One region of the Sphingomonas sp. FW306-1B-B10E genome, then DNA from elsewhere that is predicted to be linked to it. Evidence: predicted binding sites of a transcription regulator. Region 1 holds the regulator's gene; each other region holds the start of a gene.

What was found. Region 1 encodes LexA, which represses DNA repair genes until DNA is damaged. Its sites were predicted from a motif close to GTTCCNCNCTTGTTCT; they were not measured.
Region 2: a site for LexA is predicted at 3,939-3,954, ahead of AC3WJI_RS02165 (DUF6771 family protein). Genes of this name have one in related genera too.
Region 3: a site for LexA is predicted at 1,664-1,679, ahead of AC3WJI_RS13650 (Panacea domain-containing protein). Genes of this name have one in related genera too.
Region 4: a site for LexA is predicted at 2,621-2,636, ahead of AC3WJI_RS19305 (ImuA family protein). Genes of this name have one in related genera too.

What each region holds. Positions count from the first base shown of each region.
Region 1 is NZ_JBYSXG010000008.1:4,331-11,891, forward strand. It holds gene AC3WJI_RS04710 (ComEC/Rec2 family competence protein) at 1-870, shown strand, start outside; gene lexA (transcriptional repressor LexA) at 957-1,649, opposite strand; gene AC3WJI_RS04720 (molybdopterin molybdotransferase MoeA) at 1,707-2,891, opposite strand; gene AC3WJI_RS04725 (phosphatase PAP2 family protein) at 2,932-3,879, opposite strand; gene AC3WJI_RS04730 (PilZ domain-containing protein) at 4,014-4,979, opposite strand; gene moaC (cyclic pyranopterin monophosphate synthase MoaC) at 5,115-5,579, opposite strand; gene trpC (indole-3-glycerol phosphate synthase TrpC) at 5,738-6,508, opposite strand; gene trpD (anthranilate phosphoribosyltransferase) at 6,505-7,500, opposite strand.
Region 2 is NZ_JBYSXG010000003.1:66,066-73,626, forward strand. It holds gene AC3WJI_RS02135 (TonB-dependent receptor domain-containing protein) at 1-367, opposite strand, end outside; gene AC3WJI_RS02140 (FecR family protein) at 502-1,197, opposite strand; gene AC3WJI_RS02145 (RNA polymerase sigma factor) at 1,482-2,018, opposite strand; gene AC3WJI_RS02150 (transcriptional regulator domain-containing protein) at 2,609-2,884, shown strand; gene AC3WJI_RS02155 (DNA -binding domain-containing protein) at 2,901-3,401, shown strand; gene AC3WJI_RS02160 (DUF3606 domain-containing protein) at 3,575-3,751, shown strand; gene AC3WJI_RS02165 (DUF6771 family protein) at 3,965-4,162, shown strand; gene AC3WJI_RS02170 (HEPN domain-containing protein) at 5,321-6,220, opposite strand; gene AC3WJI_RS02175 (ferritin-like domain-containing protein) at 6,707-7,561, opposite strand, start outside.
Region 3 is NZ_JBYSXG010000033.1:37,907-45,467, reverse strand. It holds gene AC3WJI_RS13660 (DUF2793 domain-containing protein) at 1-399, shown strand, start outside; gene AC3WJI_RS13655 (OmpA family protein) at 510-1,637, shown strand; gene AC3WJI_RS13650 (Panacea domain-containing protein) at 1,778-2,287, shown strand; gene AC3WJI_RS13645 (hypothetical protein) at 2,265-2,672, shown strand; gene ygfZ (CAF17-like 4Fe-4S cluster assembly/insertion protein YgfZ) at 3,405-4,148, opposite strand; gene AC3WJI_RS13635 (dihydroorotase) at 4,196-5,518, shown strand; gene AC3WJI_RS13630 (energy transducer TonB) at 5,584-6,360, shown strand; gene AC3WJI_RS13625 (hypothetical protein) at 6,444-6,797, opposite strand; gene AC3WJI_RS13620 (DUF1294 domain-containing protein) at 6,935-7,201, opposite strand; gene AC3WJI_RS13615 (hybrid sensor histidine kinase/response regulator) at 7,248-7,561, opposite strand, start outside.
Region 4 is NZ_JBYSXG010000067.1:11,382-18,942, forward strand. It holds gene AC3WJI_RS19300 (Ig-like domain-containing protein) at 1-1,985, opposite strand, end outside; gene AC3WJI_RS19305 (ImuA family protein) at 2,696-3,430, shown strand; gene AC3WJI_RS19310 (DUF6504 family protein) at 3,348-5,183, shown strand; gene AC3WJI_RS19315 (error-prone DNA polymerase) at 5,183-7,561, shown strand, end outside.

The sequences.
Region 1 (7,561 bases):
ATCCCGCTGACCACCTTCGTGATCATGCCGCTCGAGGCGCTGGCGCTGGCGCTCGACCTTGGCGGGATCGGCGGGCCGGTCTGGTGGCTGACTGCGCGGGCGCTCGACCTGCTGCTCTGGCTCGCGCACACCACTGCCTCGGCGCCGGGGGCAGTCGCGGCGCTGCCGGCGATGCCGGCCGGGGCCTATGCGCTGATCGTCGCGGGCGGGCTGTGGGTTGCCTTGTGGCGCACGCGGGTGCGCTGGGCGGGCACGATACCGTTCGCAATCGGGCTGGGCTGGGCGCTGCTCACCCCGCCGCCCGACCTGCTGGTCACGGGCGACGGCCGCCACCTCGCAATCCGCATGGCCAATGGCGAGATGGCGCTGCTGCGCGACCGCGCCGGCGATTATACCCGCGCGATGCTCGGCGAGAATAGCGGCGCCGAGGATGGGCAACTCGCGTTGCTCTCCGAGGTGTCGGGGGCGCGGTGCAGTCCCGATCTTTGCCTGGTCGAAGTGACGGCGGGCGCGCGGCGCTGGCGGGTGCTCGCGACGCGCAGCGGCTATATGGTATCGTGGCGAGAGATGGTTGCTGCGTGCGCCGCCGCCGACGTGGTGGTCAGCGAACGCCGCCTGCCGCCGGACTGCCACCCGCACTGGCTGCGGCTGGACCGCGACACGCTGGCGCACACGGGGGGCGTGGCAATCAATTTCGCCGATGCCCGGGTACGGACCGTTCGGGGCGGCGGATCGCATCCCTGGCTCGCCCCGCTGACCGTGCAGCCGCCGTACCAGGGCGCTACGCCAGCGAAGGCGAGGTGGCGCAACTCCCGTCAGATGAGGACCTTCGCTCGCGAACGGACCCCATCCCGACCCAGCGTCAGGTAAAAACTGCCCAGCGCTGTTCAGGCCGTGCCGGGGGCCTGGCTGACCTGATGCTCCTCAGGGAGAGGGGGCTCAGACGCGCCCGCTCCTCAATACCGTCGCAGCAGTCCCGCCAGCCGGCCCTGTACGCGCACCTGATCGGGGCGGTAGCGCTGGGCGCTATAGTCGCGGTTCGCCGGGTCGAGGCGGACCATTGCGCCTTCCTTGCGGAAATATTTGAGCGTCGCCTCGCTATCGTCGATCAGTGCGACGATGATCTCGCCGTCGCGCGCAGTCTCGGTGCGGCGGATCAGCGCATAGTCGCCGTCGAGAATGCCTGCCTCGACCATCGAATCGCCGGCCACTTCGAGCGCATAATGTTCGCCCGAGCCGAGCAGCGCCGCGGGGACGGGAAGCATCGAAGCACCTTCGAGCGCCTCGATCGGGGTGCCCGCGGCGATGCGGCCGTGGAGCGGGATCTCGATCACGTCGTTGGCCGGTGTTGGTGGCGTGGCCTTTGCGGGTGCCGAAGTTGTCAAAGTTGCGGGCTGCGCGCCGTCGCCCTTGGCCGGCTTCTTGACGTCGCCGCGCTCGGGCATACGGAGCACTTCGAGCGCGCGCGCACGATTGGGCAGGCGCCGGATGAACTCGCGTTCCTCGAGCGCGCTGATCAGCCGGTGCACGCCCGACTTGGACTTGAGGTCGAGCGCTTCCTTCATTTCCTCGAACGAAGGCGAAACGCCGGTCTCGGCCAAGCGATCGGCAATGAAGCAGATGAGCTCGTGCTGCTTGCGGGTGAGCATCCCAATCCTCCTGTCCAGAACAGACACGGAACGTTTATGCAATGTTCCTGGCGCTTGTCAAGCGAGGTCGAGGATTTCCACCGAGTCGCCGGTTTGCGCCGTCGGCGCATGGGGTTCGCGGATGACGAGACAAGTCGCGCGGGCGAGCGCCTGGAGCATCGCACTGTCCTGCAATGTCGAGGCGAAGACCCGGTCGCCGCGCATCTCGGCGCGGAGATAATCGGTGCGCTCGCCATTGGCCGGTAGCGGCTCGCCGAGCGTTGCGGTGCGCGTTCGCGGCAGCGGATCGGCGGCGCCGGCGAGGTGCGCGACGAGCGGGCGGACGAAGAGCAATGCCGTGACGAACGCCGAGACCGGGTTGCCCGGCAGGCCGAGCACGATCAAGTCCCCGCGCTTGCCTGCCATCATCGGCTTGCCCGGGCGCAGCGCGATTCGCCAGAAGTCGATCGCCGCACCCGCGGCGACCAGCGCCGGGCGGACGAGATCGTGATCGCCGACCGACGCGCCGCCGCTGGTGACCAGCAGGTCGGCATCGACGGCGCGAAAGGCGCGCTCGAGCACATCCTGGCGATCGGGCAGGATGCCGAGGTCGATCAATTCGACGGGCAGATCGGCGAGCTGCGCGGCGAGCATCAGCCGGTTGGTTTCGGGAAGCTGGGACTCACCGATGGGGCTGCCCGGCGCGACCAGCTCGTCACCGGTCGCGGCGATCGCGACGCGGATCTTGCGACGCACCGCGAGCTGGCCGTGCCCCGCGGTGCCGGCCAATGCCAGGCGCGCGGGGGTGAGGCGTTGGCCGGCACGGACGAGCAGGTCGCCCTCGGAGAAATCGAGGCCGCGGCGGCGGACGTTGCGCCCTTGCGATGGCGGGCCTTCGCCGGCGAGGCGGAGGGTGTCGCCTTCGCGCTCCGCTTCTTCCTGGACCAGCACGGTGTCGCTACCCGGCGGCAGCGGCGCACCGGTGAAGATCCGCACCGCCTCGCCCGAGCCCAGGGTGCCGGCGAAGCCGCGGCCGGCGGCGCTCTCGCCGATCACGCGCCACGGGCCCGGCAGGTCGGCGAAGCGGAGCGCATAGCCGTCCATCGCGGAAAGGTCGGTGCTGGGCTGGGTCCGCAAGGCGCGCAGATCGGCTGCTGCCCAACGCCCGCCGGTGGCCGCAAGCGGGACGTGCTCGGTCGGTAGCGGCAACGCCAGCGCGAACAGCCGCGACCAGACCTGGTCGAGAGGGAGGAGCGGGGACATCGCGTCAGCCATGGCCGCGAAGGCGGGCGCGACGCAAGCGCTAGGTTCGTGCGACCTGCGTACCTGCGGACGCGCCTGCCAGCCCCATTTCAGGCACCCCATCTTGTGCGATGATGCGCCGGAACCGCGGCATTGCCGAAGCACGGCGGTCACCGAAGAGCTGATGCGCCATGGCAATCCCGCCGAGAGCGACGATCGATCCGCCGAGCAGGTCGACCATATAGTGGCCACCGACTGGAACTGCCGCTAGCCACATGAGCCCATTGATCGCGACCAGCGGGATCCGCAACCAGCCGGCTTCGCGCCAGGCGGCCCAGACATAGAGGATCGCCATCGTGCCATGAAAGCTCGGGAAGGTAACGATCCCTTCCAGTTCGAGAAGGTTGATTGGTCCTGGCGCGCCGCTGCGCAGGTTTGCGATGGCCCGGCCATAGCTTTCCGCATTTGCAGGAAATGCGCTGCCTGTTGGCCAATAATGCGCGAAGGCGGCGCGGGCGGGGAAGAAATGGAAGATCACCACGGTTACTGCGAGCGCGAGCCCATAAGCAGTAAGAAACAGATAGATACGTTCCGGACGGTCGCTCCTGCTCAGCAGGAACAGAATCAGCAACGGCATCCACGCGAAACTCGAATAAGCCATCTCCAGGACGTGCAATATCGCCGGCCAGGCTTCCGCCGCGGCCCGGGCCGCTGGCCAGCGGAAGCCCAACGCGTCGTCCGCACGGTCGAGCAATGCGTCGGAAAAGCCGGAGGAGTGCCGCATCGACACATAGGTCAGTACCGCTCCCAAAGTGCCGGAAATCACGAGGATCACGGCACCTTCCAGGAAGCGCACCAATCCAGCCTGCGTCGAGAAGGTGTGGGGAGGCCGGAGGAGACAGACGAGCGCGCCGGTCGCCATTGCGACTGCCCACAGGATCGAGTCGGCGGCGAGCGACAGGCTGGAGAGGCCGCAGAGCAGGATCGCCAGCAAGGCGGCGACGCCCAAGGCACACCAAAGAATGTTGCGATTTGCGCTGTGCATGACGATCCCCCGGCCTGCGAGGTAGCGCCCTACGTATTAATACTGGGTTCCCGGAGGTGCCCGCGCCGCTGTGTCGACGCTCCGATCCCTAGCCAGGCTCAGCGCGGCGTCTGTCCGCTCGATACGAGGCTCAGCTCGCGCGGGCGCAGCGGCAGGCGGAATTCGCAGAGGATGCGGTTGTGCCGCGATTCGATGACGTTGGCCGGTCCGCCGCCGATTTCGGGAAGAGACACCCAGAGCTGGGCGCCGGGCGCGAACATCGCACGGGTCTCGAGCTCGACGAGGTGCGCCGTCAGGCCGCGGACGCGGGCATTCCACCAGCGCACGCCTTCGCGGACGCTGGCGGGCGCGTCGAGGCGGATCGCGTGCTTGTCGGGGATCAGGCCGTCGCCCTCGGGATTGAGCGGCGTGGGCGCGACGGCGGGAGCCGCGCTGGCCTGCGCGCGCTGGACGTGGCGTAGCCACGGCATCAGCGTCTGCCAGCCTAGCTCTTCGTTGAAGGCGATGCCGGCATGGCCGTCCTGCGTCCAGCGGACTACGCCGTCGAGCGGGCGGAGCGTATCGAAGGTCAGCTGCACGGCGTCGCCGATCGCCAGATCGAGCTTGGTCTCGATGCCGACGCCGCCCTGCGAGATGTTGCGGGTGCGTGCGTGCTCGACCTTGCTTCCTGCGCGGATCGAGACGAGCTGGTTCACCTCGACGCGCGGCATGCTGCGGCGCTCGGCGGGGAGGTTCGCCAGCGTCCGCGCCAGCGTGGCGATGATGTCGATCGGCTCGTCGAAGAGGAAGCCGATCTCGCCCTCGGCGCGCCAGTCGATCGTGCCCGGGATCGCCTGGCCGCTGATCATTTCGAGACACAGAGGCTCAGCCTCGGCGAGCGCTGCGTCGATCTGGAGCGTGGCGCCTGCCGACGATAGCCGCTGAAGCGAGCAGGGGAGGCGCACCTCGTCGCCAACGAGGAAGGCCGTATCGAACGCGGCCTGCGCGTCGGGCTGCTGGCGGACCGCCTGGGGACGTTCGGCCGACAGCGAGAAAATCGTGGCCGACCTGAGTGCTTGAATCATCCTGCTTTTCCAACGCGGCCCCGGGGCGAGCAATGCTTAAGCGGCCTGAAAGCCAGGTTAATCAAAGCGGTTGTAGAATCCCTAATTCGCGGGACAGCTTGAGCGGGACGCCGCGAAGGCTTGGCCAAGGGCGCGTCAGGCGGACCAGTCGCCGGACTTGCCGCCCTTCTTCGACACGAGGCGGATTCCGGCGATTACCATTGCCTTGTCGAGCGCCTTGGCCATGTCGTAGACCGTCAGCAGTGCGACGCTCGCGGCGGTGAGCGCCTCCATCTCGACTCCGGTCTTGCCTTCGGTTGCCGCAGTGGCGGTCACGGTGACGCCGGTCTCATCGAGCGCGAGATCGACGGCCACGCGGGTGAGGGGCAGCGGATGGCACAATGGTATCAACTCGGCGGTCCGCTTGGCCGCCATGATTCCCGCGATCCGTGCGGTGGCGAGGACGTCGCCCTTCCTGCTGCTGCCGTCGCGGATCGCCGCAGCGGCTTCGCGCGACATCGTGATGCGGCCCGTGGCGACTGCCTCGCGCGCGGTGACGGGCTTGCCGGCGACATCGACCATGCGCGCGGCGCCGGTTTCATCGAGGTGGGTGAGAGTCATGCGCTCCTTCTCCCCTTGTGGGAGAAGGAAGGGGCCCGCTCGCGAAGCGAGTGGGAAGGATCAGGGGGCGTGAGTCTCACTCCCCCTCACCCTTCCGCCGACTAAGTCGGCTCCCTCCCTCTCCCACAAGGGGAGAGGGATAGGGGACGCCAGCCCGCTCACCCGACCAGCGCCCGCGTCGCGGCTTCGACATCGTCCTGCCGCATCAGCGATTCGCCGATCAGGAAGCAGCGGATGGCGTGCTCGGCCATCGCGTCGAGATCGGCGCGGCTAGTGAGGCCGGATTCGGCCACGAACGTGCAATCTTTCGGCGCGTGCCGGACAAGCTCGTAGGTTTTCTGAAGATCGACTTCGAACGTCTTCAAGTTGCGATTGTTGACGCCGATCAACCGCGACTTGAGCCGGAGCGCGCGTTCGAGTTCGTCGGCATCGTGGACCTCGACCAAAACGTCCATGCCCTGCTCGATCGCGGCGGCCTCGATCTCGGCCATCGCCGTGTCGTCGAGCGCGGCGACGATGATCAGGATCGCGTCGGCGCCGATCGACCGCGATTCCGCGACCTGCCAGGGATCGACCATGAAATCCTTGCGGATCACCGGAAGGTCGCACGCGGCGCGCGCGGCGATCAGATAGTCCTCATGCCCCTGGAAATATTCCTGATCGGTGAGCACCGACAGGCAGGCTGCGCCACCCGCCTGATAGGCCCGGGCATGCGCGGGTGGATCAAAATCTTCTCGAATCAAACCCTTGGATGGGCTTGCTTTCTTGATCTCTGCAATCAATCCGTAGCCGCCCTGGGCAACCTTCGCCACGATCGCCGCCTCGAACCCGCGCGGCGGCGAGGGCGCGGCGCGGTCGATCGGCGCGGCGCGGCGCGCCGCGACCTCACGGCGCTTGGTGGCGAGAATGGTGTCGAGGATCGTGCTCATGCGAAGGCGATCCAGCAGTCGAGCAGGGCATTGGCAAGCCCGGCATCGATCACCTCGGCGGCTTCCTCGACGCCGTCGACGAGGCTGTCGGCGCGCCCGGCGACCATCAAAGCGGCGGCGGCATTGAGCAAGACGGCGTCGCGATACGCGCCGGTCTCCCCGAGCAGCAGGCGGCGCAAGGCGAGCGCATTGTGTTCGGGATCGCCGCCGCGGATCGCCGCAAGCGGGTGGTGGGGCAGCCCGGCATCCTCGGGCGTGATCCGCGTCGGCAGGCGCGCGCTGCCGACATTGACGAGGATACTCGCGCCTTCGGTGGAGAGCTCGTCGAGGCTCTCCTCGCCCGACACGACCGCCGCCGCCTCCGCCCCGAGCTGGAGCAACGCCTCGGCGTAGATCGGTGCGTAATCGGGCCGGGCGATGCCGATCAGCTGGCGCGTGACGTGCGCGGGATTGGCGAGCGGACCCATCAGGTTGAAGATCGTCCGCCGGCCGATGCGGCGGCGCAACGGGCCGATCCGGGCCATTGCCGGGTGGTGATGCTGTGCGAAGAGAAAGGCAATGCCGAGCTCGTGCAGGCTCTCCTCGGCGCGTGCGGCGGCGCGATCCAGGTTGAGGCCCAAAGCCTCGAGCGTGTCGGCGGCGCCGGCCTTGGACGATGCGGCGCGGTTGCCGTGCTTGGCGACGGGGACGCCGCACGCCGCGACGACGAGGCTGACCGCAGTCGAGACGTTGAGCGTGTGATGGCCATCGCCGCCCGTCCCGCAGACGTCGATCGCGCCCGGCGGCGCGCTGATCGGGATGAGCCGGTTGCGCATCGCGCGCGCGGCCTCGGCGATTTCGATGCTGGTCTCGCCGCGAATGCTGAGGGCAACCAGGAATGCTTCGATCTCGGCCTCGGGCACGCTGCCGTCCAGGATGTCCGCAAAAGCCTGCGCCGCGCTCTCGCGGGCGAGCGGCGATGAAGGATCGGGGAGGAGTGTCGACACGGTCACGCCGCCTCTATTCCGGCGCGGCGGGGCTGAGTCGAGCAAATCCTGCTGACGCGGAGGCAAG
Region 2 (7,561 bases), on a different contig from region 1:
GGGGCCGCACCGCCGCGGATTGCGGCTGCGGGGTGGGGCGCCGCACCAGGATGAATGCCTTGCCCGCCTGACGCACTTCGATCCCGCTGCCGTCGAGCAGCCGCCGGAGCGCCTGATCGTCCGAGAACCTGCCATGGAGCGCGCCCGCCCGGCGCCCTGAGACCAGCGTGCTCGAATAGAGCAGCTGGCGGCGAGTGATGCGTGCATAAGCGGCGAGCGCGTCGCCGAGCGGCCCTGCCGCGATGTCGAACGCGCGGACCTGTTGTGTCGCCTCGGCCGGCGCAGCGGTGACGATCACCGCCGCGCCAGCGAGACCCGCTAGCAGCACCGATCGCTTGCCCCCGACGATCTTGTCTTTATCCCCCATGACCTTCTCCCCGCGAGCCGGGGTTGCCGGCCGTTCACCCAAATCGCGCAATCGAGCCGCGATCGATGAAGTAACGCGCTGGTGCGGGCGCGACCCTAATTGCGGCTCGCCATTTATTTCGCCAGAAGCGTGGCTCAGCCGCGCGTGAGAAGGATAGCGTTTTTCGTGCGCTTTGCTTGCAGCGAGAACAATCCGGACACCGCAGCGACGAAGCTGGCAATATCGCCGGTCTCGAACGTGCCGTCGACCTTGGCATCCGCCAGGCTTGCATCGCCGAGGCGGATACGCTCTTCGCTATAGCGATTGGCTTCGGCGATTGCCTGGGCAAGCGGCGTGCTGCGGAAGATCAGCCGGCCCGAAGTCCAGCAGGTTGCGGCCTCGAGATCCACCATGGCGGCCTGCATCGTGCCGTCCGCCAGCAGCGTCGCGCGCTCGCCGGGGCGCGTCAGCCGTGTATCGCGGCCATCGCGGCCGCCGGCGACGAGCACCGCGCCCTGGGCGAGCACGACCGCGATCTGCGCGAGTGCGCGGCGGACGTCGAACTGGGTACCCAGCGTGCGGACCACCATGTCGCGGGCCAGCACTTCGAACGGTCGCTCGGGGTCATGGCGGACTTCGAAAAAGGCCTGGCCGCGATCGAGCGTGACGCGGCGGCTACCATTGCCCTGGTGCACGCGGAGCGCGCTGTCCGTGTTGAGGCGAATGCGCGACCCGTCGGCCAGGCGGACCAGCAATTGCTCGCCGATAGCGGTCTCGTAGGAGCGGCCCCGGCCGAGCAGCAGCCAGCCGGCGCTCGCCGCGACCGGAACCGCCGCCGCGCCGGCAAGCACCGAGCCACGGCGGGGCGGCTCGGCCGCCAGCCCCGGCTGCCGAGCCGCGGCCGCTCGAGCGCGTCGTGGACCGCGGCGGCCAAATCCGGATCGTCGCCGAGCACCCGCGATTGCCGCCACATGGCTTCGAGGCGGGCATAGCGCTCGGCATTTCCCGGCAGTCTGCGCCAGGCGTAGAATTCCTCGAGCTCCTCGGTGGTGACTGAGCGCGTGTTGAGCCGGGCCAGCCATTGGCCAGCCTGCTCGTCCGCGCGCATCTCGTCCGTCCCCATAGGCTTCGCTCTTCAGTCGCGCAGCGTCGCCGCGCACATCGCCAGCGCCCGGCCCATCCGCCACTCGACCGTTTTCACCGAGACGCCAACATGGCTCGCGATCTCCTCATAGGTCAAACCGGTAAAGCGGCTCAGTACGAAGACATCGCGGTAAATCGGCGGCAAAGCGAGGATCGCCTGCTTCATCGCCAGCGCCGCATGCTGCTCGGGCTCGATACGGCCGAGCCTGACCTCGTCCAGCGTGTCGATCGGGTCGGCAAGCCCACCGCGCACGCTGTTGCGCCGCATTTGGTCGCGCGCCAGGTTGACCGCGATGCGCAGCAGCAGCGCGCGGGGGTGGCGCTGCGCTTCCTCCGGCGAGTAGCGCGCCGCGCGCAGATAGGTTTCCTGGACGAGATCGTCGACCTCGAGCGGCGTTGCGCGCAGCCGCCAGGCGAGCGCCCGGCCGAGCCAGCCGGCGTGGCGTCGATAGAGCGCGTCGAGGATCAACCGACGCCGCGCCGCGTCCGCCTGCCTGTCCTGCTCCGCTCGCGGATCCGCGCCCGCCATGGCTCCACTCCCTGTCCGGGGGCGGCTTTGCTGCTCAAGGAATCCCATGCAGGCGCGGCGGCCGGCTATTCGCCGACGCTCGCGCACGCGTCTCCGCGCAGAAGGCGCGCGGGACGCGCCGGTCTTGCACAGGGGTTTCCACGCCCCTGCCGCCGATGCGTCGGCGGCAGGACCATGCTGTCCCAGCCGCCGGCGCTTGGCAAATGGCAGGCGAGCGCGGGGAGGGGGTCGGGTGTTGGAACCTTCGTGCAAAGGCCCGCTAGTTGCGGACGGTCCGCTGCCATTACCCCGGCTCCCGGACCGGCGCTGTTTCACGGCACCCGACCCCTCGAGCGTGCCCGCGCCGATCCCCCGCCGCAACCCGGCAGCATCGCGCGAATCGCCATCCTTGCCCGTCTGTTGCCACGCCTGCGGCAGGCGGGACCCTGCGTCGCGAGGGAATTTGCCGGTTCACTACCCGGAATTTGCCGAATCTCGCGCAGATCCTTGCGGGCGGCGCCGAGATCGCGCGGCGACTCGGCGCGTGCCGCGACAACGGTCCTGGGCCATGCTCTGCTGGCCCCTTAGCGAGGCGGATAGCGAGGCATTGCGTGCCTTCGAAGATCGGGCCGGACTGGCGGGACGCGGCCGATTATCGGCCGTTGCTGACGCTTCCTCGCCAGGCTTTTGCCTGGGAGTTTCTGCGCCGCAATCCGCGCTACCGCGCCGATGTTGGCGAGGCGCCCCCTGTCCGGCGGGCACGCGGTTTGCGCCTCCTCGCGGTCGAGGCGCCGCCGGGAGGTGCGGCGCGGTGGGGGCTGAGCTTTCCGCGAGGATCCCGAGCACGACGCCGGCACGGCCTGCCCGATGTGGCGCGAGGAAGTTGATCGCGGGGTGGTGACGGTGGACGCTCTTGCTGCGCCCGCGGGTGACCGCGACAGTCTCGACCTGCGGCGCCTCGCCATCGATGTGCAGCTGCTGACGGTACCGGGTGCCGCCCAGCAGCTGGTTCTAGGCGAGGGCGCCCGGCAGATCCATTTGTCGCTGCGCAGCGGTGCGCTACTGAGCGGTCCGGTGCGCCTGCGCTATGCGATCGAGGGGCTGCACGACCTCGAGCCCAAGCTCCTCACCCTGCGGCGACTCGCCGGCCTGTGGCGGCTCGGGCGGATGCCGGCGGAGCTGTTTCCGCGCGATCCGCGCGCGGATCGCTGGATCGCGCTGCTGCGGACGATCGATGCGCGGCAGGCGGGCGCCAGCCACCGCGACATCGCGCGTGCGCTGTTCGGGCACAGCGCCGTCGAGGACTGGCGCGACGGCGCCGACTTTCTGCGCTCGCGGGTCCGCCGCCTCGTTCGTCAAGGAGAGGCGTTGCGCGATGGCGGCTATCTCCGCCTGGTCTCTTGACGGCGCTCGCACGCGGGCTGCCGTGCGCGGCGGTCCGGCGGGCGAAGCCGCGCGAACGCGCCTGTCGCGGTGTTCGCTCCTCAACGGGCATCGTCTCCTCTTGCGCGCCAGCGCTTCTAAGGAAACGCGGCGGGTATCCGGCGTTTTCTCATCGCAACGATGGAGAAAGCGTGATGGGTGACGATAGCAGGAAGGTCGGATCGCCCGATCGCGACCGGATCGCGATGGGCGAGGATCATGAAGTGCGCTACTGGACCGTGGCGCTCGGCGTGACCCGGGAACGCCTGCAGCAGGCGGTGGACGCGGTCGGTTCGTCGGCGGACAAGGTCCGCCAGTATCTGCGCGATTGAGTGAACGGCGGGGCGGGGACGCTCCTCCCCGCCGCAAAACCGCAGGGCCGAGCCGGCCGCCCTCTCGGGCGCGCAACGGGTGCACGCCACATCGTCGCCAGGGCCATTCGGGAGCCGCGAGTTGGGGACGGGGCTTGGGGTGCTTTTCTTCCTCGGCCCTCAGGCAGCAACGCCCCTCTTTCCTGTCGTTCACTTTTCGTTCTAAAAAGACGTATGGAACGAGTCGCATCATCCTCGGCGCTGACAGCCGCCATCCTCGCGGCGCCCGCCTGGGCGCAGATTGGCCTCACGGTACGCGATCCGCGCCTGCGCCAGCGCGCCGCGCAAGCCTTGGCCGAGACAGTGCTGGAACGGCTCGAGGACGGCTTCGCGCCGGAACCGCATCCCGACCAGCTCGCGCTGGCACTGTGACCGAGCCGGCGTCCACGGCCCAGACCGTAGGGCGCTCGCGGTCGCACACGCCGTCTAGACAAGGGTCGGACCGGCAGGGGGCATTGGCCTCGGCGGGGCGATGGGACATCGAATAGCAGATCATGTCGGTCGCGGTCGCGATGCGCCTGGCATCTGAGGGCTGCTAGGACGATCGTCCGCGTAGCTGAGCCGCATCGCACGGCCTGCGGCAATGACGGCGAATGCGGCGCCAAGGACGTTCTACGTGCGCGATGTCTCGGCGCTGCCGGGTGATCCATCTCCAGAGCATTTGCATGGCGTTCAACGAATTGGAGCGAACACATGACTGACACCTTAGCGTGACCCGAGGCGAGCGAGGCGGACTATGCCAAGCGGCTGTTTGACGCGGTGCTCGATCTGGTGATCGGCCTGGATGCCGATGCGCGCGGGCAGGGCGGCTTCGTCCGTCCGCATGTGATCCGCTCGATCCTCCGATGTCGCCGCCACCGTAGACAATAATTGCGAGTTGCTGAAGACGCCGCGCGACCGCCGCGCCTTTGGTGACGAGATGGCCAAGCGCTATGCGGTGTGGGCGAAGGGATTGGCGGAAACGCCGGCGACCGATTGGACGAAGGTCACGCCGATCGGGCGTGGGACGGTCAACTGCATCGGGCATCGTCGGAGGCGGTCATCGCTATGAAAATGGGCTGGCCTCGCGTCGCTATCGAGGGCAGTTGAGAAGCGACTACCGCGGGCATGCCCTGGCCCCCCGTGCCTCGGCGCGTCCAGCGCCGCCTTAGATAAAGAGCGGGGCTGAGGACCCAGACTGCCGGCGCTGCGCGCCGGGCAGAGTGCGGCGCCAGATCACGGCCCCGCGGCACTCCGGCGACGCGGGCGGGCGGCGCGCCCGGTTTCGGCGCGGTCGACAATTGCCGTCCGATGCTCGAAGCCCGGTTCGACGCCGCTGCTCCGCCCGCTCTGCCGGTGAGCCTTCTTGTGCTGCGGCGTTGCCGCCGGCTAGACGCCGCTGGGGGCGGACTTTGATAGTCCTGGTGTTGCGGCGAAAAGCGTGGTGCGAGGAGCTGATCAGAGCGCCCGCGTGAAGTCATAAGGCTGTCTCGAGGACAAGGGTTCGTCGCAAACTTTGCGCGAAGGCAGCACGCCATTAGGGGGGCGCCGTCAGTCGCGCGCAAGCCGCTCTTCGCAGACCGCCCGGACCAGGTCGCGGAGCACCGCGACACGCTCGCCGAGCCAGGTCAGCTCTTCGGAGGTGATCTTGTAGTGCGGGGAGTAGCGCGCGTTCACATATGCCTGCCGGAGCAGCTCGAAGCGGCGCCGGCTGTCTTTGTCGTCGCGTGGCCATGCCTCGATTAACGTAGGCGCAATATCTTCAGCGAGTGAGCGAAGGAAGTTGAGACGATGCGACTTTGGACTGTACAGCGTTAGCACCAGCAGAACGCAGTGATAGAAGTGTTCTGCCGCCTGATGAAGCAAAAAGGCAGCCTTGTTCTGCATACTTTCTGCTTCCGCGAGCTCGCCTAGCCGAGCAAAATCAACCGCACTGAGAAACCAGCGCTCGAAATGTTGTCTGGCTTCGGCCGCGGCATCTTCCGGAGGAAGATTTCGTGGTGCCGCAAATGGGTTCTCTTCGGCCTCGTAGAGCGCGATCCCTTGCTTGAGGATGTCTACAAAAAATGGCCGCCCGCGCTCGAGCTGCCCATTTACGTCCCTGAGCGTGTGGACGATGAAGTTGACCGGCGCGCTGAGCGCCTGCGCTATGGTCACTTCGCGCATCAACCGGTCGTCGGCTGCCGCCCAATATTCGGTGATGTCCGTAAGCCGCTCATCGTTGACGACCACGAGGATGTCATAGTCCGAATGATAGCCGCCAATCGGATCATCGACCCAGTCTCCCCGCGCATACGATCCGTACAGCACCAGCTTGAGGATTCGCGCCGCTTTCCTTTTCGGGTCGGTCGTTCGCGCAGAAATCTCGGCGAATTCTTCGAACAGAATACGCACCAGCAGCGCGAGTTCGCGCTGCTTCGCCTGGGGCAAATGATCGAGATCGGTTCGCATGTCTGATCCGACTCTGGCAGGCATGGCCAGATTGGCAAGTGGGATGCGGTGCCGCTCGACCGACTTCGTATCAGCGAGTCAACGCGGACGGACAGCCATTTGGGCGCTGGGAGATTCCGCTTAGCGCGCAATCCCCGTCACTCACTGGCCCGGCACTCAGTCGCGAAAGCCGCCGCTTGTTCATGCAGCTAGGATGGCCACCATGGGGGGATAGCGGCCGGTCTGCTTTCGGGCGCTGCAGCGACGAAAGCGGACGTTCGTTCATGAAGCTCGTGTGGCAGCTACGCGCCCAATCCTGGTCGTTCAGCTTCGTTTCGGCGCCCCCCGGAACCGGCCGTTTATCGTCTTGCCTTGGCAGGGATGTGAACGACCGACACAAGGACGATGCTGGCCCGTGGGCTTCTACTAAATTGCGAACCCGAAGCGCAGCGTCCGGTCCAATTGAACGCCGGCGTTCGCTTCGTTCTCAGGATCATCGTCCTCTCATCAAACCGGGGCCAACGCCGCTCGGAGGCGGTCTGCCTGATCCTTCACGATCTGCCGCGCGTGCGCGCACCTGGGATCCATCGGATCCATATCTTTGATAGCCGCTGCCACCTGATCAAGGCGCTCGGCATAGATCCCGATCGTGGCCGGGCTTTGCGGGAATGGTGACGCTTCCCGCGGTGCAGTGAACGACATCCCGGCGTTGTACTCCCGGTTCGCCGGACCTGCAGGAAGCCTCGCGGCACGCTCGCCCAACGCACCGATGGCGTGCATCAGGGCGACGGCGGCGCTGACGAAGAGCGTTTTGCGCGGATCCGGGCGGGGCACCGCGTAGGCGCCGGCCAGAAGGCGCAATGCGAGAACATAGGTCGCATTGGCGGCGTCGACCGCGGCGATGGCCTCTGCATTTTCGAGCCAGACCTTACCCTCTGGATGTGGCGGCTTGCGCAGGACGGGATTGACTGCGGCGGCATGCGCGGGCGCGAATGCAGGGTTCGCGGTCTGGAGTTGTCTTAACTCGGTCCGGACTGCCTGGAAGCGTGCGAAATGTGAGTTCTCGCGATGCTCGGGCGCGCCCTCCCCTTCGACAACGATTTCCGCGAGCGCTGCCAGCGCGCTGTCGAGATCGGTGACGACCGTCGCACCCTTAAGGCGGTTCTCGGCGGCGCTCAGCTGCAGGGCTGGATCGCCGCAGAAGACGGTGTGCTCGCCGAGATCTTCCACCAGCCTACGCAGCTCGGTTTCGAGGCGTTGGTAGAAGTCGCCGATCGTCGCATAGTCGAAACCGGTCGGGGTCAGGCGAAATGCTGCCGGGGTTCGAACTTCCGGCGCAGGCGCGGCAAAGCCGTTCCCGTC
Region 3 (7,561 bases), on a different contig from region 1:
GTGCAGGGCGCGATCGTCGCGACGGGGCTGAACGTGCCACCGGCGAACCCGGCATCGGGGAAGTGCTGGATCCTGGGGGCCGCACCCGAAGGATCATGGGCCGGACATTCGCATGCCGTCGCCGGCTGGACGGCCTCCGGCTGGATTTTTATCGCGCCCGAGGAAGGAATGCAGCTCTGGCTCGGCGCGGACCAGGGCAGCGCGCGCTTTTCAGAGGGGCAATGGCACCTCGGAAAACTGCACGGAAAAGTTTTTGTCGAAGGAGACCAAGTGGTTGGCACGCGCGGTGAACCGATCGCGGAACCGAATGGGGGGATGACGGTTGATGCCGAAGCGCGGGCAGCGATTGTTTCGGTGCTGGAAGCATTGCGCGCACATGGTTTGATCGAGCGAGGTTAAACCTGTGACGTTCATGCAACAGTCCCCGGTTTTGTGTGCTTGCGCAGAAACTTTCGTTTCGGTAGTGAGTTTGTCGCTGTCCGTAGTGACAACTTTGAAAGGGGATTAAAATGCGGAAGCTTGCCGTAACTCTGGCACTTGCGACGACCGCGCTCAGCACGCCCGCACTTGCACGCGATGATGCATGGTACGTGGGTGTCGAGGGCGGCGCCATGCTGGTCGAAGACATCGATTGGGACGTTGGTGCTGCAATCGACAGCACGACCGTCGACCACCGCGCCGGCTATGACGTCGGTGGCACCGTGGGTTATGACCTCGGCGTGTTCCGCCTCGAAGCCGAAGTCGGCTATCGCTCGGCGGGCGTGACCGGTCTGCGCTCGACCACCACCATTCCGTTCGTCAATGCAGCCGGCGGCACGTCGTTCGCACCGGGCGGCACCTATGACGGTGCCGGCGGTCGTACCTCGGCGCTGAGCTTCATGGTCAACGGCCTGTGGGACTTCGGCGACGACGATGGCGTCCAGGGCTTTGTCGGCCCCGGTCTCGGCGTCGCGCGCGTCAAGACCCGCCTTGCCCTGAACGGCAATGGCAATGGCATCGACGATTCGGACACGGTCGTCGCCTGGCAGGCGATCGCGGGTGTCCGCGCGCCGATCAACGACAACATCGACGTGTCGCTGAAGTATCGCTTCTTCAACGCACCGGGTGTCGAGCTGGTCGATATCGGTGGCCGCAACTGGTACGGCCGTTTCCGCTCGCACAGCATCATGGGCGGCCTGACCTTCAACTTCGGCGCGCCTGAGGAAGTTGCACCGGTCGTTGAGACCCCCGCGCCGCCGCCGCCGCCGCCGGTCGCTGAGCAGCCTGCTCCGCCGCCGCCGGTCCAGTGCACCCCCGGACCGTACATCGTGTTCTTCGACTGGGATAAGTCGGACATCACGCCGGAGGCTTCGAGCATTCTCGACAACGCCATCAGCAACTACCAGAACTGCGGTAACTCGCAGGTCATGCTGGCGGGCCACGCCGACCGTTCGGGTTCGGCGAGCTACAATGTCGGTCTCTCGCAGCGTCGTGCCGATGCGGTTAAGGCCTATCTCTCGGGCCGCGGCATCTCCGACGGTGTCATCTCGACCGAAGCGTTCGGTGAAAGCCGTCCGCGCGTCGAGACTGCCGACGGCGTCCGCGAGCTCCAGAACCGCCGCGTGGAAATCATGTACGGCCCGGGCTCGGGTCAGTAAGCCACGCAGGTTCTTCGGGACTGCAAGGAACAAGGGGAGGTCGGGAAACCGGCCTCCCTTTTTCTTTGTGCGGCCCAGGCCCCGAGCGGCCGCTTCGTTTCTGTGCCGCCTTGTTGTATAGCGTGCTCGAAGGAGCGCTGATGGCCGCCTGGTCTGCCGAGATTGCCAACGAATTCATCCGCCGCGCCGCGGCCGAAGGGCGCGCGCTCACCCAGATGCAGCTCCAGAAGCTCGTCTATATCGCGCATGGCTGGAACCTCGCGATCAACGGCGACAAGCTCACCCGCGACGACCCGCAGGCCTGGGACTATGGCCCGGTCTATCGCGACTTGTGGAATGCGCTGCGCAGCTATGGCCGTGCGCCGGTGACCCGCGAGATCCGCAACGGCGAGTATCTTCCCGAGATCGTCGACGACGAGACCGCCGCCCTGCCTGCGCGTGCGCGACTGGACGCGGACGAAGCCGCGATCATCGACCGGGTCTATCAGAGCTATGGCCGCTTCCATGCCTTCAAGCTCTCCGCGCTGACGCACGAGCCCGATACGCCGTGGACCGACGTCTACGCCGAAGGCGATGGCCGCTTCCAGACCATCGCGCCCGACATGATCCGCCGGTATTTCCTTGACCTTGCCGCCCGCCAGGCCGCCTGAGCCGACGCTCGACGCGATCGATGCCGGGACCGCGTTGGTCGAGGCGAAGACGCGCCCCGACCTCAACGACCTGCGCGAGAGCGAGGAACTCGAGGCGGTCCGGCTGCGCAACCGGCTGGCGCGCTCGCAGATCAAGAACGTCAAGGCCGACCGGCGGATGCGCAAGACCTATGCGGGGCGCATCCTGCTGTATCTCGAACTCTATTCCAGCGCGGTCGGCATCATGGTGCTCGGCTCGGGCTTCCACGTGGCGGGATTCGCGCTGCCGGTCGAGATCCTCGCGACGCTCGTCGGCAGCACCGCGGTCGCGGCGATCGGGCTGGTCGGCTTCATCGCGCGCGGCCTGTTCCGCACGCCGCCACCGGATCCTGGGCAGCTTCCCTGAGCAACGCTAAGACGCAAAAAGTTCTCGGGCGCTTTCGCCCCCAGTTGCAGTCGTTCGACGCTGGCACAGCGGATTCCAGAAGCGACAGACAGCAACCTGCCAAGGGGTATTTCCGGGTCTGAAAAGGGTTGTTGCCGATGCTAACGGCAAACAGGATATGTCGCGCATGATAGCGCGCTCGATCCTTGCAGGCTTCCTGATAGCACCGTGCGCATGTGCCGTACCGACAGAGCGAGCGCTTCCGCCTTGTTGGGTGAATAAGTCCTACAAGGATGGCGATCGGGTTTCCGGCAGGGTGACCCTTCTCATAAGTGACGAGGCAGATTGGGTATCGGACGGTCCTTCGATAAGCGTGTCTCCCCTGACGTGCGAGAACGGGTCATTTCGCGTATTGAACCCGCCATCCAATCTGATGAAGCTCCGAAAGGCATTTCATGAGAAGCGCCCAGTGTTCGGTAGCGTCTATGACGCAGATATACGCGGAACGGTTCGGCTGATCCGGCCTGCGAGCCACATCAAGTCCGAAGATGACAGCCCCTTCTCACTCGAAATTTCAGAAGCGCGCAATCTGGTGAGCATCCCGCAGCCTCGCTGGTGGAACTCCCCGGCCGGCGCGTCGGTGCCTGCAACTGACCGTTAGTCGATTGATGCCGTTGAAGCGTCTGTCAGCTTCCCACCCAACGTCGGCCCTTCAGCGCTCGCGCCGGTAGCGGTAGGTCCTGCGGACACGGCCTAGCCGGCGGGCGCCTCTGCAACCAGCGCCGGGACGAGCCAGGCGGGCGGGGGGGCGTCGCCGAGCGCTTCGACGCGGCGCAATTCCACCATCACGCCGAGCTCGGGATAGACCGCGCGGGTGCGGTCTCCCGCCTCGCCGAGCGGGGCGACCACTAGGCGCCGGTTGACCTTGGCGCGATAGTGCATGCGCGCGGTGTTTTCCTGGCCGACATAACAGCCCTTGGTGAAGCTGACTCCGTTCAGCTCGGCGGCATTGGCCTCGAGCCAGAGCGTCTTGTCCTGGCCGAGCTCGGTTGCGCCCTCGGTCACGCCCAGGGCAAGGCGATGTGCCTGCCATCCTTGGGCAGGCGCGCCGCCGGGGGGTCCGAGCCAGCGGCGCCCGAGTTCGGCCAGGCGGGGGTCGGGGACGCCTTGCGCACCGTCGAGCGCCCAGTGCACGCCGCCCTCGACCGGCTCGATCGTTATCGCGCGGCGCAGGCGATAGAGCGTCAGGCGGCGGGCGAGGGCGTCGCGTTGCTCCGCCTCGCAATCGATCAGGATCGCCTCGCCATCGGCCCAGAGCAGGAAATCGAACAGCGCCTTGCCCTGCGGCGTGAGCAGGCCCGCCCATTGCGGCGCACCGGGCGTGACCAGCGCCATGTCCTGCGTAACCAGCCCCTGGAGGAAGCCGCGGACGTCCTCACCGCTGAGGCGCAGCAGCGCGCGGTCGGTCAGCCATGTTGCGGGACTGGTTTCGCTCATGGGGAACAGGTAGGAGCCGAGGACGCACGACGAAAGAGGGCGCCATGATGAACGTCGATCTCAAGCTCAAAGGCGGACGCGTACATCTGCCCGGCGGACCGGCCAAAGTGGATGTGGGGGTCAGCGGCGGCCGCATCGTCGCGATCGGTCAGGTCGGCGACGCGGGCGAGACGGTCGACTGCACCGGGCTCGACGTGCTGCCCGGGGTGATCGACAGCCAGGTCCATTTCCGCGAGCCGGGGCTCGAATATAAGGAAGACCTGGAAAGCGGCAGCCGCGCGGCAGTGCTGGGCGGGGTGACCGCGGTGTTCGAGATGCCGAACACCAAGCCGAATACCGATAGTGCCGAGGCAGTGAACGACAAGCTCGCGCGGGCGAAGGATCGTATGTGGTGCGATCACGCCTTCTATGTCGGCGCTACCAACCACAATGCCGCGGCGCTCGCCGAGCTCGAGCGGATGCCCGGGACGGCGGGGGTCAAGATCTTCATGGGCGCGTCGACTGGCGACCTGCTCGTCTCCGACGACGCCAATCTCGCGCGGGTGCTCGCGTCGGGCAAGCGCCGCGTCGCGATCCATGCCGAGGACGAAGAGCGGATGAATGCGCGGCTCGACGAGCGCGTGGCGGGCGACCCGGCGTCGCATCCGTTATGGCGCGACGACGAGAGCGCGCTGCTGGCGACGCGGCGAATCCTGAGGCTGGCGCGCGCGGCGAAGCGGCGGATCCATGTGCTGCACGTCACTACCCCCGCCGAGCTCGAACTGCTCGGCCAGCACAAGGACATCGCGACCTGCGAAGTCACCCCGCAGCACCTGACGCTGGCGGGCGAGGATGCCTATCCGCGGCTCGGCACCTGGGCGCAGATGAACCCGCCGATCCGCTCGGGCGCGCATCGCGACGGGCTGTGGCATTGGCTGCGCCAGGGCGTTCCCGATGTGATCGGTTCGGATCACGCGCCGCACACGATCGAGGAAAAGGCCAAGGAATATCCGGCGAGCCCGAGCGGCATGCCCGGCGTGCAGACGCTGCTGCCGCTGATGCTCAACCATGTCGCCGAGGGGCGGCTGACCCTGCAGCGGCTGATCGATATGACCAGCGCCGGCCCGCAGCGGATCTTCGGGATCGCCGGCAAGGGGCGGATCGCCGTGGGCTATGATGCCGACTTCACCGTAGTCGACTTGCATGCGCGCTGGACGATCGAGGAAGCATGGCTGGCCTCGCGTTGCGGCTGGTCGCCGTTCACCGGCATGATGCTCACCGGCAAGCCGGTGGGCACGATCATTCGCGGCAACCGCGTGATGTGGGAGGGCGCGCTCGCCAATGCGGCGATCGGAGCGCCGGTGCGCTTCGAGGCAGTCGAATTCGGCTGATCGCAGCGATGCATCCATGAAGGGCCAGCGCTCGTTCATCCGGTCTGTGGTGTCGGCGAGACGGCATGACCTTTGTGCGATCGACACGGATGGAGCGCGGCCGGGCCGCGTTGGGCGCGGCGGCGTTGACGGCGCTGCTCGGCTATGCGCTCGCGGTGGGCCTGGCGCTCGGCAATGGCGCATCGCCCGAGGCGGCGCTCCAGCTGTTCGAGGTTGGCCCGGAGCCGCCTCCACCACCGCGCGAGAAGCTGGCGCCGCACCGCATCCATAGCAGCCGGCCCGAAGGCGCGGCCTCACCGCCCAATCTGCGATCGGAGCCTACCGAGATCGTCGCGCCGGTGCCCGTAATGCCGGTCGCGGTGCCGCCGCCGGTGGTGGCGGCGCCGATCGCCGGGGTCGGAAGCGATCCGTCGGCGGGGAGCGCCGAGGTGGCGGGGCCGGGGACGGGGAGCGGCGGCGAGGGCGACGGGCGCGGTAGCGGTGGCTCGGGCGACGGCGATGGCGATGGCGGCGACGAGACTCCCCCGCGCCGAATTCGCGGCGACATGCGCGACGCCGATTATCCGCGCGGCGCCGCCGAGGCGGGGATCGGCGGAACGGTGAGCGTGCGCTATTATGTCGAGACCGACGGCCATGTCAGCGACTGCGACGTGACGCGCTCCAGCGGCAACGCCGAGCTCGACGCGGCGACTTGCAGCTTCATCGTGCGGCGCTTCCGCTTCCAGCCCGCGCGCGACGGCCGCGGCAGGCCGGTGCCCGCCGCGATCGTCGAGAACCATAGCTGGGAAATCCAGCAGGAGCCTGCCGAGGCACCGCCACGGCGACGACGGTTTGGCTGGTAGGGCGACGGTATCAGCGCGTCATCTATGCGAAATGGAGGCCGATCTCGATCACGCGCGGCGAATAGCGCCTGGATGGTTTGCGGTCATACGTCAGCGTGCCGTTCAAGCCACCAAACATGCGCCGCAGTGCCGCCAGCGATCGCGCCGAGAATGCAGATCCAGTAGCCGTCGGTCGCGGCACCGAGAAGTAAAGTCGCGGCCGGGATTAGTGCACCCAACAAGGAGCCGGCGATGTCGTAAATCGCTGCCTTCTCCAGTCCGGCATGCTCAAGCATGAACGTGAAGGGGATGCCGATGACCAGACTGGCGGTGAACACAAAAACGAAACATACGGCCAGAGGAGATAGCGCGAGGCATAAGGAGGCCATGATGGCGCGTTCACCGGGCACCACGGGGTCAACGATGTTGATGATACCCAACGGCAAGGTGACGATCATGGCAGGGATAGATCCAGCCAAAGTGCCCGCCGCCACCGCCTTCGCAAATGCTCTCATGCACGGCTTGTTGGCGCAGCGGTTGGAACGAGGCAATGCCCGCTAGCAGAGCGATCGCCGACTCGCGGCTTCGTGACTCTTCAACCTAGAGCGAAGCCGATCGCGGCGCCGAGCTGGATGAAGGCGATCAGCATCAGCCAGGTCGAGAAGGGCTGCTTGCGCGTCTTGTGGTGGAAGAGGCGGCGCGCGGCGAAGGCGCCGGGGGTGCCGCCGATACAGGCGAGGAAGAGCAGGTCGGCTTCGGGGATCCGACGCTTGCCGGCGATCGCGCGCTGCTTGTCGTCATGGAAGCGCAGCATCGTCCAGAGATTGACGAGCAGTAGCGCGGGGATCGCATAGGCGAGCATCGCCGCAACATAACCCCTGTGAGGTTAGGGAAGTCCTGCGCCGTAATCAGCGCCGTTTGCGGCTGGGAAACTCGAGCACCTCGGCCGCGGGGCGTGTCGCTGCCACGGCATGCGCGACGCAGCGGAGAAGCTGGTCCTGGCGGAACGGCTTGGCGAGCTTGGGCAGATCCACCGCCGCGCCCTCGGGGAGTTCGGCATAGCCCGACACCAGCACCACCGGCAGCCCGGGCCAGCCCGCCTGTGCCGCCTCGGCAAGCTGCGCACCGGTCATCTCGGGCATTGCGAAATCGGTGACGAGCACGTCGACGCGGTTTTCGCTGAGCAATTGCAGCGCCGCCTTGCCGGAGGTCGCCTGGAGCA
Region 4 (7,561 bases), on a different contig from region 1:
GTGATGCCGGGGGGCAGCGCGCCGCCGAACACCGCATAGCTATAGGGGGACACCCCGCCGCCTGCGACAAAGGTCTGCGAATAAGCGGTGCCGGCGGTCGCGCCGGGCAGCGCGCCCGCCGCGGGGGTGAGCGTCAGCGACGGCGCCGAGACCACGAGCGTCAGCGTACCGGTCGCCTGCGTGAACGCGGGCGCCGAGCTGTCGGTAAGGTTCGCGGTGAAGGTGAACGTGCCGCTCGCCGTGGGCGTGCCCGTGATCGAGCAGTCGGCGTTGAGCTGGGTGCCCGCGGGCAGCGCGCCCGAAGCAAGCGTCGTACTGCAGCTGTATGGCTGTGTGCCGCCCGACGGAATCACTCGGACGTTCGACAATGTGGCGCCGCGCGTGCCGCTGCCCGACAGAGTGCCGGACAGGCTCGGATTGTTCACCGTGATGGTCACCGTTGCGACATTGGAGGTGCCGCCGGCGTTGCTCGCGGTATAGGTGAAGCTGTCGGTGCCACGGAACCCGCGCGCCGCAGTATAGGTGACGACACCGGTGTTATTGACCGACACCGTGCCCAGATTGGCGGTCGTTGGGGATCCCACGGCATAGCTGGTGGGGCTGTTCGACACCTGGCCCGCGATGCTGAACGCAGTCGGGGTATCGGCGCCTGCGTTGTAGGTGATGCCAGTCGTCAGCGTGTAGTTGTTCGCGACCGGCCGGGGCGTGTAGGTGAACGTGTTCGTCGGCGAATTGCCGCTGTTCTGGCTCTGGCCGTTGGTGGCGAATGCCCGGACAGTATGCGAGCCAGCGGCGAGCGCGGTCGGCTGAACCTTGCTCCAGGTGCCGCTGCCAGTGGCAGTGGTCGTACCAATCGAAACGCCGTCGATCAGAACCGTAATCGTCACGTTTGCATCGGACGAGCCTGAATAGGTTGGCGTGTTCGATCCGACCGTCGCGCCGTTGGCGGGCGTCGTCACCACCGGCGTCGCAGGCGGATCGCTGTAAACGAACTGATCGGCCGCGCTGGTCGCGCTGGTGCCGCCGGCGGTGGTTACCCGCACGTCGACCGTGCCGGTGCCGGCCGGCGCCGTCGCGGTGACCTGCGTGTTACTGTTGATGGTGAAGCCCGATGCGGCCGTTCCCCCGAAGACCACGGAGGTGGTGCCGCTCAGGCCCGTGCCGGTGATGGTGACGCTGGTCCCACCCGAACTGGGCCCGGACGTGGGGGCGATCGCATTTACCCTGGGAGTGGCGATGACGGAGGTCGAATCGGACGCCGTGGCGGTGTTCGATGCGCCGCCGCCGGACAATTGAGTCGATGGCGTGAGCGGGCTCGACGCATTGCTGGCGAAACTGGTGTTCAACGTGATCGGCGGGCCGGATCCTGCCGCAAAGCTGGTGTTGCGCGTGCACGAGCCCGACTGGCCCGACCCGCTGCAGGTCCAGCCCGTGCCGGACGCGCTGACATAGGTCATCCCGCTGGGCAGCGTGAATGCGGCGGTGAGAGTCGCCGTGCTGGTCGCACCACCGGAAATGCTCGGCGTAATCGTGTAGGCGAGCGAACCACCCTGCACGGCGTTGCCGCTGTGCGCCATCGTCACCCCCAGCGTAGTGCTTGCCGAACAGCTCACCGTGATCTGGACGCTGCTGCCATTGGCCGACGGGTTGGGAATGGGATTGGAATCATAGGGCGGGTAGTTCGACAGGCCCATCTGCAGATAGTCGCCGGGGATGGTGCCGGTGAAGGTGAACGAGCCGCTTCCGCTCACTGCCGTCGATTGCGGAAGCGTGTTCGGCGCGACGGTGGTACCGCCGTTCTGCGTATAGATGACGTAGACGTACGCACCCTTGGTGTTGCCCGACCAGGAATAGTTTATCGTTTCGCCATTCGCGAGCACCTGCGTGCCCGGATCGGTGAACTTGTCGGTGCCGTTCCCGCTCGAATCGACCGTGAAGGTGCCGCTGAAAGTGTTGATGGCAGTGCAGCCTGCCGATGCCGCCATCGCCTGGGCCGGCGCGAGGACAAACAGCCCTCCCGCAAGCGCCACGCGTAATTGCCATCGAGCGGACCAGGAATGCCGCGCGGGCGTGCGCTGCTGTCCTGCCACGTCGCTGCAATCTGCTGCACTCAAGCTAGCAGCCAAGATCCGACCGAAGGCCGACTGCACCTTCTCCAGACACCAACCCATGTGAAACCCCCCGGCGCCTTCTCAGGCATCCTGGCCTTATAGAAGGTCCTTCCCTTAAGATTATGTGCAACCACAAAAAAAGGTGTTCATCGAGGTAAGCAATTTCTCGCTGCCGAGGCGGCGTGTGCATGGCCAGATGCCGTAAACCTGACGGTACGGTGCTTGCTGCACGCAAGCCGCAACGCCACCGCCCGATGGTGTGATGGTCGCTTGGGTTATCGAACTGTCCGTATGGAGAGCAGTGCGCGGCTCGCACGACAGCCATACTCCCTTTCCGGGACGGACTGCGTCGGAGCGCCAGCTTCAACCAGTTTCGCTTGGTTGCGTAAGACCTGCCCTATGCCGACAGCGGTCGAAGGGGCGGACCGCATCACGTCGGAATGGGGCTGGAAGTCCACAGCAATATCCGCAGCGTCTGTAGCATCGCTTGACGCGACACGGACTTGTGGGGAACATAATGGGAACAAGTGAGTCGTTGTTCCCTTATGCCTGCCGAAGCCGTCCTTGCATCCGACCGTGCGCATATGCTCGCCGAGCTCAAGGCGCAGATCGCCGCGCCGGTGGCGAGCTGCGCGCCCTTGCTGCCGTTCGGAATCGAAGCGCTTGACGGCCGGCTGGCGCCCGGGGGGCTGGACGGCGGCGGCCTGCACGAGGTCGCTGCCACTTCGCCGACCCTCGGCGACGATGCCGCTGCGACCCTGTTCGCGGCAGGCGCGGCGGCGCGGTTCGCGGCCGGGTCCCACGCGACTGTAGCATGGGCGCTGACCCGGTTCGATCTCTACGCGCCGGGACTGGAGCAGGCAGGGCTGCCCCCCGGAAAGCTTCTCTATTGCGAGGCCCGGGACGATGTGGCCGCGCTGGCGCTCGCTGAGGACTGCCTGCGTGACGGCAGCTTCGCGGCGGTGGTCGCTGAAGTGAAGGCAGCCGACCAGACCGCGACTCGCCGCCTCCAGCTTGCCGCAGCGGACGGGCGCACGCCGATGCTGCTGCTCAGGCGCTGGGCACGCGCGTCGCGCGATCCCCTCGAGGCGCCTTCGGCCGCCTGCACGCGCTGGCGCATAGGCTGCGCGCCGTCGGTGCCGCTGGCGCATCCCGGCGTCGGGCGCGGCTGCTGGAATGTCGAGCTTGCCCGCCAGCGTGGCGGCAACCCCTTTTCTCTCATAGTCGAGGCCTGCGATGGCAAGGGTCGCCTCGCTCTACCTGCCCCAGCTCGCGATCGAGCGGCTGCGGCGGCTGGAGCGGAACGCCGCGCCGCCTGAGCGGCCCTGGTCCCCCGCACCGATCCTGCCGCCGAGCATCGACGACGACCCGGGAGCCTGTTCGGCCCCGCGCGGCGGCGGCTGGCGTCCCGGCGCGCGCTGGGCCCAGCACGCTCCGGCCGGGCGGGAAGCGGAAGCGGCGCGAATTGCGGCGCTGCCTGCCCATCAGCGCCCGCCGATGCGCATGCTCGGGCGGCGCTCTGAGCCAGTGGCGCATCCGTTTCGCGCAATGCCCGCGGACGAAGGCGCGCCCGTTGCCGCCCGGACCTTGCCCCGCGAGGCCATGCCCGCGCCGGCGCCCGCTTTCCTGTCATCGAGACGCCCCACCGTGCTGGTCGAGCGAGTCGGCCAGCGCGAGGTGGTGACTGCCGCCTGCCCGGTGGCGCTGTCGCTCGACCTCGTGCCCGGCATGGCGGCGGCGCATGCGCGGGCGCTGGTCGGCGATCTCGAGGTGCGCGACGCCGATCCGGACGGCGATCGCGACTGGCTCGAGCGGCTGGCGCTCCATGCCGTCGGCCGGTGGACGCCGATCGCGTGCTCCTCGGGGCCGGACGGGCTCTGGCTCAACCTGACCGGCACCAGCCATTTGTTCGGCGGCGAGGTACGATTTTGCCGGCGCGCGCTCGGCTTTCTCGGACGACTCGGCTTCACTGGACGCATCGCCGTCGCAGGCACGCCGGGCGCGGCGCATGCGCTCGCCCGCCATGGCGGCGAGGAGATCGCTATCTTGGCGCCGGGCGGCGAAGCGGCCGCGCTCGCCGCGCTGCCGATCGCGGCGCTGAGGCTCGAGCCACAAGCGCTCGCCGCCGCCGCGCGGTTCGGGCTCGAGCGCGTCGGCGACCTCTATCCCATGCCACGCGGACCGCTCGCGCGCCGGCTCGGCCTCGCCGCGGTCCAGCGCCTCGACCAGGCGCTCGGCCGCGCCGCCGAGCCGATCGTGTCTGTGATTCCGTTCGAGGCGCCGTCCGTTGCGCGGCATCTGCTTGAGCCGATCGGGACGCCCGAGGCGATCACCCAGGTGGTCGCGGACCTGGTCGACGACCTGGTCCAGCTGCTCTGCAAGCGCGGGCTTGGCGTACGCGCGGCGCTGCTCACCGCCGGGCGCGTCGACGGCGGCGAACAGCATCTCGCGATCGGCGCGGCGCGCGCCACCCGCGATCCCAAGCATCTCGTCCGCATGCTCGGCCTGAAGCTCGGCCGGCTCGAGCCCGGGCTCGGCATCGAGGCGATGCGCCTGACCGTCCCGCACAGCGAACCGCTCGGGGCGCTCGCCTTCGAGCCGTTGCTGGCGAGCGACGAGGCCGCGCCCGATCTTGCGCCTGCGATCGACCAGCTGGTCGGCCGTGCCGGCGAAGCCGCGGTCTTCCGGGTCGGGCTCGAGCCGAGCGACGTGCCCGAGCGCGCCGTCCGCCGGCTGGGGCCTCTCGCCGAAACTGCAGGGTGGCCGGCATGGAAGCGGCCGGTCAGGATCCTGCGCCGTCCGGAGATGCTCAGCCATGTCGTGGCGCTGCTTCCCGACCATCCGCCCCGCCGTTTCACGTGGCGCGGGCGCGCCTATCGCGTCGTCGCCGGCGACGGACCGGAGCGCATCCACGGCGAATGGTGGCGTACCGACAGAGAGCTCTGGGCGGTCAGGGATTATTTCCGGGTCGAGGTCGAGGACGGCCAGCGTTTCTGGCTGTTTCGCCGCGGCGATGGCGTCGTCCCGGAGACCGGCGACCTGAGCTGGCACCTGCACGGCTTCTTCGGCTGATGGCGGTCGCGGCACCGACCCCTCCGCCGATCTATGTGGAGCTCCAGGTCACGAGTCATTTCTCGTTTCTCCGCGGCGTGAGTGCGCCCGAGGACCTGTTCGCTGCCGCCAGGCTGCTCGGCCACGCTGCGCTCGGCCTGACCGACCACAGCAGCGTCGCCGGCGTGGTCCGGGGCTGGGACGGGCAAAAGGCGACGGGCGTGCGGATGATCCCGGGCGCGCGGATAGACCTGAGCGATGGCCGCGCCATGCTGCTCTATCCGACCGACCGGCCGGCTTGGTCGCGGCTCACGCGCCTGCTCTCGATCGGCAAGGCGCGGGGCGGCAAGGGTTGCTGCATCCTCGACTGGGCCGATGTCGCGGCGCACGCCGAGGGGCTGGTCGCGATCCTGGTGCCCGATCAGGCCGACCAAACCTGCGCAAGCCATCTGACGGATCTCGCCGCCTCGTTCGGCGCGCGCGCTTATTGCGCTCTGTCGTTTCGTCGGAGGCCCGATGATCTCGAGCGGCTGCACGCGCTCGACGGGATGGCGCGGGCACGAGGCGTGCGGCCGGTCGCGACCGGCGACGTCTTGTACCACAGTCCCGAGGCGCGCCCGCTCCAGGACTTGGTGACGGCAATCCGGCTCGGCACCACCGTCGATGCGCTGGGCTATGCCCGCGAACGCTTCATGGACCGGCACCTGAAATCGCCGCAGGAGATGGAGCGACGCTTCTCAGCCTTTCCGGAGGCGGTCCGGGCGAGCGCCGACATCGCGCGGACCTGCACCTTCGATCTCGGCGAGATCCGCTACCAATATCCCTATGAGCAGGTGATGGCAGGGCGGAGCGCCCAGGAGGCGCTCGCCATCCTGACCGAGGAAGCGGCCGCGGCGAAGTTCCCCGACGGCGTGCCGCTACCCTATGCCGAGCAGATTGCGCACGAACTGAAGCTGATCGGCGCGCTCGATTATGCGCCCTATTTCCTGACCGTCCGCTCGATTGTGAACGAGAGCCGCCGGCGCGGCATCCTCTGCCAGGGGCGCGGGTCGGCGGCGAACAGCTGCGTCTGCTATCTGCTCGGCATCACCTCGATCGACCCGATCCAGCACGAATTGCTGTTCGAGCGGTTCGTCTCGGGCGAACGCAAGGAGCCGCCCGACATCGATGTCGATTTCGAGCATGAGCGCCGCGAAGAGATCATCCAGTGGATCTATGAGACCTATGGCCGTCACCGCTCGGCACTGACCGCGGTGGTGACGCGCTACCGTACCCGCGGCGCGGTCGCCGAGGCCGGCAAGGCGCTAGGGTTGCCGCGCGATCTCACCAAGATGCTGACCGGCCTGGTCTGGGGCTGGTCGATGGACGGGATCAGCGACGAGCAGATCGCCAGCCTCAACCTCAATTCGAGCGACCACCGCTTGAAGCTGACGCTGCGTCTCGCGCGCCAGCTGATCGGCACGCCGCGGCACCTGTCGCAACATCCCGGTGGATTCGTGCTGACCCAGGACCGGCTCGACGATCTCGTGCCGATCGAGCCCGCGCGGATGGAGGATCGCCAGATCATCGAATGGGACAAGGACGACATCGATGCGTTGCGCTTCATGAAGGTCGACGTCCTGGGCCTGGGCATGCTCGGCTGCATGAACCGCGCCTTCAACCTGCTCGAGCAGTATAAGGGCGTGCGTGTCGGCATGGCCGACCTCCAGGATGACGATCCGGAGGTCTACAAGATGATCCAGAAGGCCGACACGCTCGGCGTCTTCCAGATCGAATCGCGCGCGCAGATGTCGATGCTGCCGCGGATGAAGCCCACCAAATTCTACGACTTGGTGATCGAGGTCGCGATCGTCCGCCCGGGACCGATCCAGGGCGACATGGTCCACCCCTATCTGCGCAGGCGCGAAGGCAAGGAGAAGCCGGAATATCCAAAGGCAGAGCTGCGCGCGGTGCTCGAGAAGACCTTGGGCGTGCCGCTCTTCCAAGAGCAGGCGATGAAGGTCGCGATCGTCGGCGCCGGCTTTACCCCGGCCGAGGCCGACCAGCTCCGCCGCGCGATGGCGACCTTCAAGCTCACCGGTGGGGTCAGCCATTTCTACGACAAGCTGGTCGGTGGCATGGTCGCGCGCGGCTATCCCAGGGACTTCGCCGAACGCACCTTCAAGCAGATCGAGGGGTTCGGCAGCTATGGCTTTCCCGAGAGCCATGCCGCGAGCTTCGCCAAGATCGCTTATGCCTCCTGCTGGGTGAAGCATCACCATCCCGATGTCTTTTGCGCGGCCTTGCTCAACGCCCAGCCGATGGGCTTCTACGCGCCCGCGCAGATCGTGCGCGACGCGCAGGCGCACGGCGTCGAAGTGCGGCCGGTCTCGATCAATGACAGCCATTGGGACTGTACG